Rhodospirillum rubrum ATCC 11170: one gene and its partner. The main gene of each other region encodes a partner of the protein of the gene in region 2 in a complex. Links are inferred from orthologs where the notes say so. Each region holds a gene or a part of one and is shown on either strand. Other genes may lie near its edges.

What was found.
Region 1: the proteins of secA (region 2) and secY are in contact, whole or in part, in a crystal structure (PDB 3DIN), measured with the Thermotoga maritima proteins. The link is inferred for Rhodospirillum rubrum ATCC 11170 from one-to-one orthologs. Residues at the interface, in WP_004082002.1 of Thermotoga maritima: Glu261, Ala262, Arg263, Lys300, Ala301, Arg302, Thr303, Ile304, Ile305, Leu323, Tyr324, Asp325, Pro326, Val329, Ser330, Tyr333, Ile336, Lys340, Phe345, Val349, Glu363, Phe364, Tyr374, Ser375, Gly376, Gly377, Glu393, Ile395, Thr482, Ser483; in WP_004081795.1 of Thermotoga maritima: Glu108, Gly109, Glu110, Glu111, Ala236, Glu237, Arg238, Arg239, Ile240, Thr241, Ile242, Gln243, Tyr244, Ala245, Arg246, Arg247, Val248, Thr249, Gly250, Arg251, Arg252, Val253, Tyr254, Gly256, Ala257, Ser258, Thr259, Tyr260, Leu261, Pro262.

Annotation. Positions count from the first base shown.
Region 1 is NC_007643.1:3,096,438-3,099,726, forward strand. The notes cover bases 94-3,067. They hold secY (preprotein translocase subunit SecY), read right to left. Parts: upstream 2,266-3,067; coding sequence 922-2,265; downstream 94-921. Other genes in these bases: rpsM (30S ribosomal protein S13), read right to left, coding at 94-190; RRU_RS13775 (adenylate kinase), read right to left, coding at 338-925; rplO (50S ribosomal protein L15), read right to left, coding at 2,483-2,971; rpmD (50S ribosomal protein L30), read right to left, coding at 2,989-3,067. In the rest of the region: more of rpsM, read right to left, coding at 1-93; more of rpmD, read right to left, coding at 3,068-3,180; rpsE (30S ribosomal protein S5), read right to left, coding at 3,192-3,289. UniProt on the Escherichia coli protein: The central subunit of the protein translocation channel SecYEG. Consists of two halves formed by TMs 1-5 and 6-10.
Region 2 is NC_007643.1:289,847-293,397, reverse strand. Bases 247-3,482 are described here. They hold secA (preprotein translocase subunit SecA), read right to left. Parts: upstream 3,138-3,482; coding sequence 447-3,137; downstream 247-446. Other genes in these bases: RRU_RS01230 (hypothetical protein), read left to right, coding at 3,392-3,482. Also shown: fluoride efflux transporter CrcB, read right to left, coding at 1-153; more of RRU_RS01230, read left to right, coding at 3,483-3,551. UniProt on the Escherichia coli protein: Required for protein export, interacts with the SecYEG preprotein conducting channel.

The DNA of each region.
Region 1 (3,289 bases), 2.8 Mb from region 2 along the record:
ATTCGGAGTCGATGATTTCACGGATCCGAACGACTTCGTCGTCGGAAAGATCATTCACCCGGCGGTTTTCGGCAATGCCGGTCCGCTCACAGATTTCGCCCGCCTTCGTCCGGCCAATGCCGTAGATATAGGTCAGAGCGATGCATACCCGCTTATTCGACGGGATGTTTACGCCAGCTATACGCGCCAAGGCCCGTACTCCCTAACTCTGTTTCAAGTCGTCTCGAACACTAAAAAAAAACGCGAAACGCGGTCTCGCGCAGCCTTGGCCCGTAAGGGAAACCGAGGCGCGGGATTATAGGGACAATCCCGCCTGAGTCAACCTCGGTAAGCCCCCTTAGCAGTCGCCAAGAATTCCCTCAAGTTCCCTGGTCACGGCGTCAACCGGCAAGGTGCCGTCGACCACGTGAAGCAGGCCCTTCTGCCCGTAGTAAGGCAGGATGGGCGCCGTCATGCCGTGATAGATATCAAGGCGCTTGCGCAGGGTGTCTTCGTTGTCATCGGCGCGAACGCTACCCGCGTCGGCCTCGGCCGCCCGTTTGCGGATGCGATCGAACAAGATGGAATCATCCACCCGCAATTCGATCACCGCGTCGAGTTTCAGACCCTTGTCGGCAAGCATGACGTCAAGGGCTTCGGCCTGGGGAACGGTGCGCGGGAATCCGTCAAGAACGAAACCGTTCGCGCAATCCGTCTCGTCGATTCGCTCGGCGATCATGCCGACCATGATATCGTCGGAAACCAGCTTGCCCGCATCGATGATCGCCTTGGCCTGACGGCCAAGATCGGTGCCGGCGGCCACGGCGGCGCGCAACATGTCGCCGGTGGAAAGCTGCTTCAACTGGTACTTCTTCTCAAGGCGCTGAGCCTGGGTGCCTTTGCCGCCCCCCGGCGGTCCCATGAAAATGACGCGCTTGCCCGTCATCCGCGTTTCCCCCGCAACTTCGACTTCTTGATAAGGCCCTCGTACTGATGGGCCAACAGGTGAGACTGAATCTGCGCGACCGTGTCCATCGTCACCGTGACCACGATCAGCAGACTGGTGCCACCGAAGTAGAAGGGCACGCCGACTTTCGAGATCAGAAATTCAGGCAGGATCGAAATGAAGATCAGGTAGATCGCCCCGACCGCCGTCAAGCGGGTCAGCACATAGTCGAGGTATTCCGAGGTATTGCGGCCGGGCCGGATACCGGGAATGAACCCGCCGTACTTCTTCAGATTCTCCGCCGTATCCTCGGGATTGAAGACGACAGCGGTATAGAAGAAGGCGAAGAAGGCGATCAAAGCGGCATAGAGCGCCATGTAAAGCGGCTGGCCGTGACCAAGCAGAGTGGTGATCGTCGTCAGCCACTCGGGGCCCTGACCGGCCGAGAACTGGGCGGCGGTCATCGGCAGCAGCAGAATGGAGCTGGCGAAGATCGGCGGGATGACGCCCGGGGTATTGATCTTGAGCGGCATATGGCTGCTTTCGCCGCCATACATCTTATTGCCCTGCTGGCGCTTGGGATACTGGATCAGAATCCGCCGCTGGGCGCGCTCCATGAAAACGATGAAGGCGATGACGCCGACGGCCAGAACCAGGATACCCAGGATCACGGCGGGCGACAGCGCCCCGGTACGGCCCAATTCCAGCATGCCGACCAAGGCATGGGGCAATTGGGCGACGATGCCGGTGAAAATGATCAGCGAAATGCCATTGCCGACGCCGCGCGCGGTGATCTGCTCGCCCAGCCACATCAGGAACAGCGTGCCGCCCATCAGGGTGACGACGGTGGTGAAGCGGAAGAACATGCCGGCATCGTGGACGGCCGCCCCGCTCGAGCTGGTCATGCTCTCCAGGCCAACGGCGATGCCATAGGCCTGCAGGGCGGTGATCAGCACCGTCAGATAGCGGGTGTACTGGTTGATGCGCTTGCGGCCCGACTCGCCCTCTTTCTTCAGGGCTTCGAGCTGCGGGCTGATGGAGGTCATCAGCTGCATGATGATCGAGGCCGAGATGTAGGGCATGATGTTGAGCGCGAAGATGGTCATACGCGACAGCGCGCCACCGGCGAACATGTCGAACATGCCAAGGATGCCCCCGCCATTACGCGAAAAGACATCGGCCATCGCCTGGGGGTCGATGCCGGGCAGCGGGATATAGGTGCCCACCCGATAAACGACCAGCGCCGCCAGCGTAAACCAGATGCGCTTCTTCAGCTCGGTGGCCTTGGCGAAAACGCCAAAGTTCATATTAGAGGCGAGTTGTTCGGCGGCGGACGCCATCCGTCATGCTCCCGTCGGCCAGAGCGGCTTCAACCCGTTCACGACGCCAATCGAAGGCGACGGCCAAACCATGGCGACGGACAGCCGTTCATCCCAATGAAAATCTGAAGCGGTTTTCAGGCAGGGTCGGCGGCCGACCCTCCCTGAAAACGCCTCGAAGCGGAAGAATGGCCCGGGGGAGACGGCGCGACGCCCCCTCCCCCAGGCCGGAAATCTTTTAGACGGCGGCCGGAGCGGCTTCCGCCGCGGCGCCGGTGACGGTCAGCGTGCCGCCGGCCTTCTCCACGCCCTCGCGGGCGGTGGCGGAGGCGCCAGCCACTTCGATCGCCACCTTGACGCTCAGCTCGCCCTTGCCAAGAAGGCGAACGCCATCCTGGGAACGACGGACCAAACCGGCCTCGATCAAGGCCTTTTCGGTGATCACGGCCGTCGCGTCAAGCTTCTTGGCGTCGATGGCCTTCTGGATACGATCCAGATTGACCACCGCGAAGCTCTTGCGGGTGGGGTTGTTGAACCCACGCTTAGGCAGGCGACGATAGATGGGCATCTGCCCGCCTTCGAAGCCATTGATCGACACGCCTTCACGCGACTTCTGACCCTTGACGCCGCGGCCGGCGGTCTTGCCCTTGCCCGACCCGATGCCGCGGCCAACGCGGATGCGGTTTTTCGTCGCACCCGGGTTGTCGCGAAGCTCGTTCAGTTTCATAGCTTTGAAGCCCTACCTCAAACGTCTTCGACGCGAACCAGGTGGGCGATCTTGTCGATCATCCCGCGCACCGCCGGGGTATCCTCCAGCTCGCGCGTCCGGTTCATCTTGTTCAGGCCCAACCCGATCAGGGTGGCGCGCTGATCGGACCGACGTCCGATCGGGCTGCCGATCTGGGTGACCACGACGGTCTTGCTCGTCTCAGCCATCTCGCTCACTCCTACTCGGTGGCGCCAGCGGCGGCCGCGCCATCACGGCGAGCCACGATGTCGCCCACCTTCTTGCCGCGGCGCGCCGCGACCTGACGGGGAGCCTGGC
Region 2 (3,551 bases):
GGCGAAGGCGCCGATGACGATCGATCCGCTGATATTGATGACCAGCGTTCCCCAGGGAAAGCTTTGGCCGATCGCGCCTGCGATCAACCCCGAAAGCCAATAGCGCAGGGTCGAGCCCAGGGCTCCCCCGGCGGCGACGAATAAATAGGTCATGGCGCTGCGCACTTACCTCCGATGGATGGGGACCGGGCGGGCATAAAAAAACCCGCCTCCTCCTGCTTGGCAGGCATGGCGGGTTGTCACAAGGTCCCACCACGCATTTCTACGCGGTAGGAGTCATCAGCCTTTCGGCGGTTTCGGGAGACCCCATTCCCAGTATCGTCGGATCAGTATGCGCCCTGGCCGAGGGTGGTCAACAGGCAAAGCCGGCTAAAAGGCCGCTCGGGGCAGTTCCCTTCGGCGAAGCCGCACCTGTTGTGCGGTCCGCCGAAGGAAAACCCGTGGCCTCAGCCCATCGCCCCGTGGCAATGCTTGTACTTCTTGCCCGATCCGCAGGGGCAAAGCTCGTTGCGCGCCACCTTGCCCCAGGTTTCGGGATGGCCGGCCTCGCGGTCCGTCGCCGCCGGGGCGACGCCCGGCACCCCACCGCCGCCGATCGCCGGCTCGGGTTCGACGTGCTCGGCAAAGCCCTGGGGTTCGGGCGGCGGCGGCGGCGGATCCATGCGCAACTGCACATTCGCCAAGGTCATCGTCACCCGCTCGCGCAGATCCGAGAGCATGGTCTGGAACATCTCGAAGGATTCGGATTTGTATTCGTTCAGCGGATCGCGCTGGCCGAAGGCGCGCAGCGAAATACCCTGGCGCAGATGTTCGAGATGAAGCAGGTGCTCCTTCCACATGCCGTCGAGAATCTGCAAAAGCAGGCTCTTTTCAACCATGCGCATCACGTCTGCGCCGTATTCGGCCTCCTTGGCCGCCATCTTGGCCTCGACGTCCTTGGTCAGCCGCTCAAGGATCTCCTCGTTGGCGATGCCATCCTCGGAGGCCCAGTCGATGATCGGCAGATCAAGGCCGAAGACCCGGCGCACATCCTCGGCCAGCCCGGCGCTGTCCCATTCCTCGGGCATCGCCTTGGGCGGGATATGGGCATGGACGATGTCTTCGATCACTTCCTGGCGCATATCGGCCACGGTCTCGGAGACATCGGTGGTCACCATCAGATCGCGGCGCTGCTCGTAGACCACCTTGCGCTGGTCGTTCATCACGTCGTCGAACTTCAGCAGGTTCTTGCGGGTGTCGAAGTTGCGGGCTTCGACCTTCTGCTGGGCCTTTTCCAGGGCCTTGTTGACCCAGGGGTGGACGATCGCCTCGCCCTCTTCCAGCCCCAGCTTGCGCAGCATGCTATCCATGCGCTCGGAGCCGAAGATCCGCATCAGGTCGTCGTCGAGCGACAGATAGAAGCTCGAGCCGCCGGGATCGCCCTGTCGCCCGGTGCGGCCGCGCAGCTGGTTGTCGATGCGCCGGCTTTCGTGGCGCTCGGTGCCGATCACGTAAAGGCCGCCGGCCGCCAGGGCCTGGGCCTTCTTCTTCTCGATGTCGGCGCGCAGTTCGGCTTCCTTGGCGGCGCGCTGCTCGGGCGTGGCGTCGGCAGGCAGTTCGCGGGCCATGCGCATATCAAGATTGCCGCCCAGCTGAATATCGGTGCCGCGGCCGGCCATATTGGTGGCGATGGTCACCGCCCCGGGAACGCCGGCCTGGGCGATGATGAAGGCTTCCTGCTCGTGGTAACGGGCGTTGAGCACCTGCGGCTTGACCTTGGTGGTCGTGCGCATCAGCTCGGCCAGATATTCCGATTTTTCGATCGAGGTCGTGCCGACCAACACCGGCTGGCCGCGCTTCTGACATTCGGCGATCTGCTTGGCGATCGCCTCGTATTTCTCGCGCGAGGTGCGATAGACCTCGTCGTCCTTGTCCTTGCGGATCATCGGCCGGTTGGTCGGGATCTCGACCACCGCCAGCCCATAGATCTCCATGAACTCGTTGGCTTCGGTCAAGGCCGTGCCGGTCATGCCCGACAGCTTGGGATACATGCGGAAATAGTTCTGGAAGGTGATCGAGGCCAGGGTCTGGTTCTCGGGCTGGATCGATACGCCTTCCTTGGCTTCAAGGGCCTGATGCAGACCATCGGAGAAGCGCCGCCCCTCCATGGCGCGGCCGGTGAACTCGTCGATGATCACCACCTTGTCGTCGCGCACCATGTAATGGACATCGCGTTCGAACAGGGTATGGGCGCGCAGGCCCTGGGTGGCGTGGTGAAGCGCCGTCACATTGCGGGTTTCATAAAGATTGCCCTCGGCCAGCAGACCGGCCTCGCGCAGCAGTTCCTCGATGTGATCGGAGCCTTCCTCGGTATAGGTGACCGAGCGCGCCTTTTCGTCCTTTTCGTAATCGGCGGGTACCAAGCGCGGCATCAGCTTGTCGACCGCCTGATAGAGGGCCGAGCTGTCCTCGGCCTGACCCGAGATGATCAAGGGCGTGCGCGCCTCGTCGATCAGGATCGAGTCGACCTCGTCGACGATGGCATAGGCGAAGGGCCGCTGGACCATGTCCTCCAGGCGATACTTCATATTATCGCGCAGGAAATCGAAGCCCAGTTCGTTGTTGGTGCCATAGGTCACGTCGCAGGCGTAAGCGGCGCGGCGGCCGCCGTCATCAAGCTCATGGATGATGACGCCGACGGTCAGGCCGAGGAAGCGGTAAACCTTCGCCATCCACTCGGCATCGCGCTTGGCCAGATAATCGTTGACCGTGACGACGTGAACGCCCTTGCCGGTCAGGGCGTTCAGATAGACCGGCAGGGTGGCGACCAGGGTTTTTCCCTCGCCCGTGCGCATCTCGGCGATCTTGCCGCCATGCAGAACCAGCCCGCCCATCAGCTGCACGTCGTAATGACGCTGGCCCAGGGTGCGTTTGGCGGCCTCGCGCACGGTGGCGAAGGCATCGACCAGAATATCGTCGAGGGTTTCCCCCTCGGCCAGCCGGCTTTTGAGCCAGGGGGTGCGGGCCGCGAGGTCGGCATCGGACAGACCTTGCACCTCGCTTTCCTTGGCGTTGATGGCCGCGACCGTTTTGACAAGGCTTTTGACGATACGGTCGTTGGCAGATCCGAAAAGCCGCCGGGCAATGGCGCCGAACATGCGTACCTCGAAGGTCAGGGTGACGGGCAGGCAAAGGCCCCCGGAACGGAAACGAAAGCCCGGGATCCGAGGCGAAGAGATAGAGCGAGGGACCTTCCCTGTCAAACGAAAGCCCCTGCTTTTCCCCCGGCTTCAAGAAGCGCGGCGGCGATGGGAACGCGAGTCTCCCCAACGGATTTCGATGCGACCTTTAAGGGGTTGCGCCCCAAGAGCGGCCCGTAGAGGATGATAAAGACGAAAAGGACCGCTCTATCATGGCAAGGCGAAAACCAGAACCCCGGCGGGTCATCGCGCGCAGTTCAAGCGATGACAAGCGCCGGCTTCGTGATCCCGTTCCCCCAGAAAGCTGGCTTCTTGACCTAGCAAGCCGGGCGTCCTTTGCCGGCCACCCAAAACATAAATGGGATCCCCTGG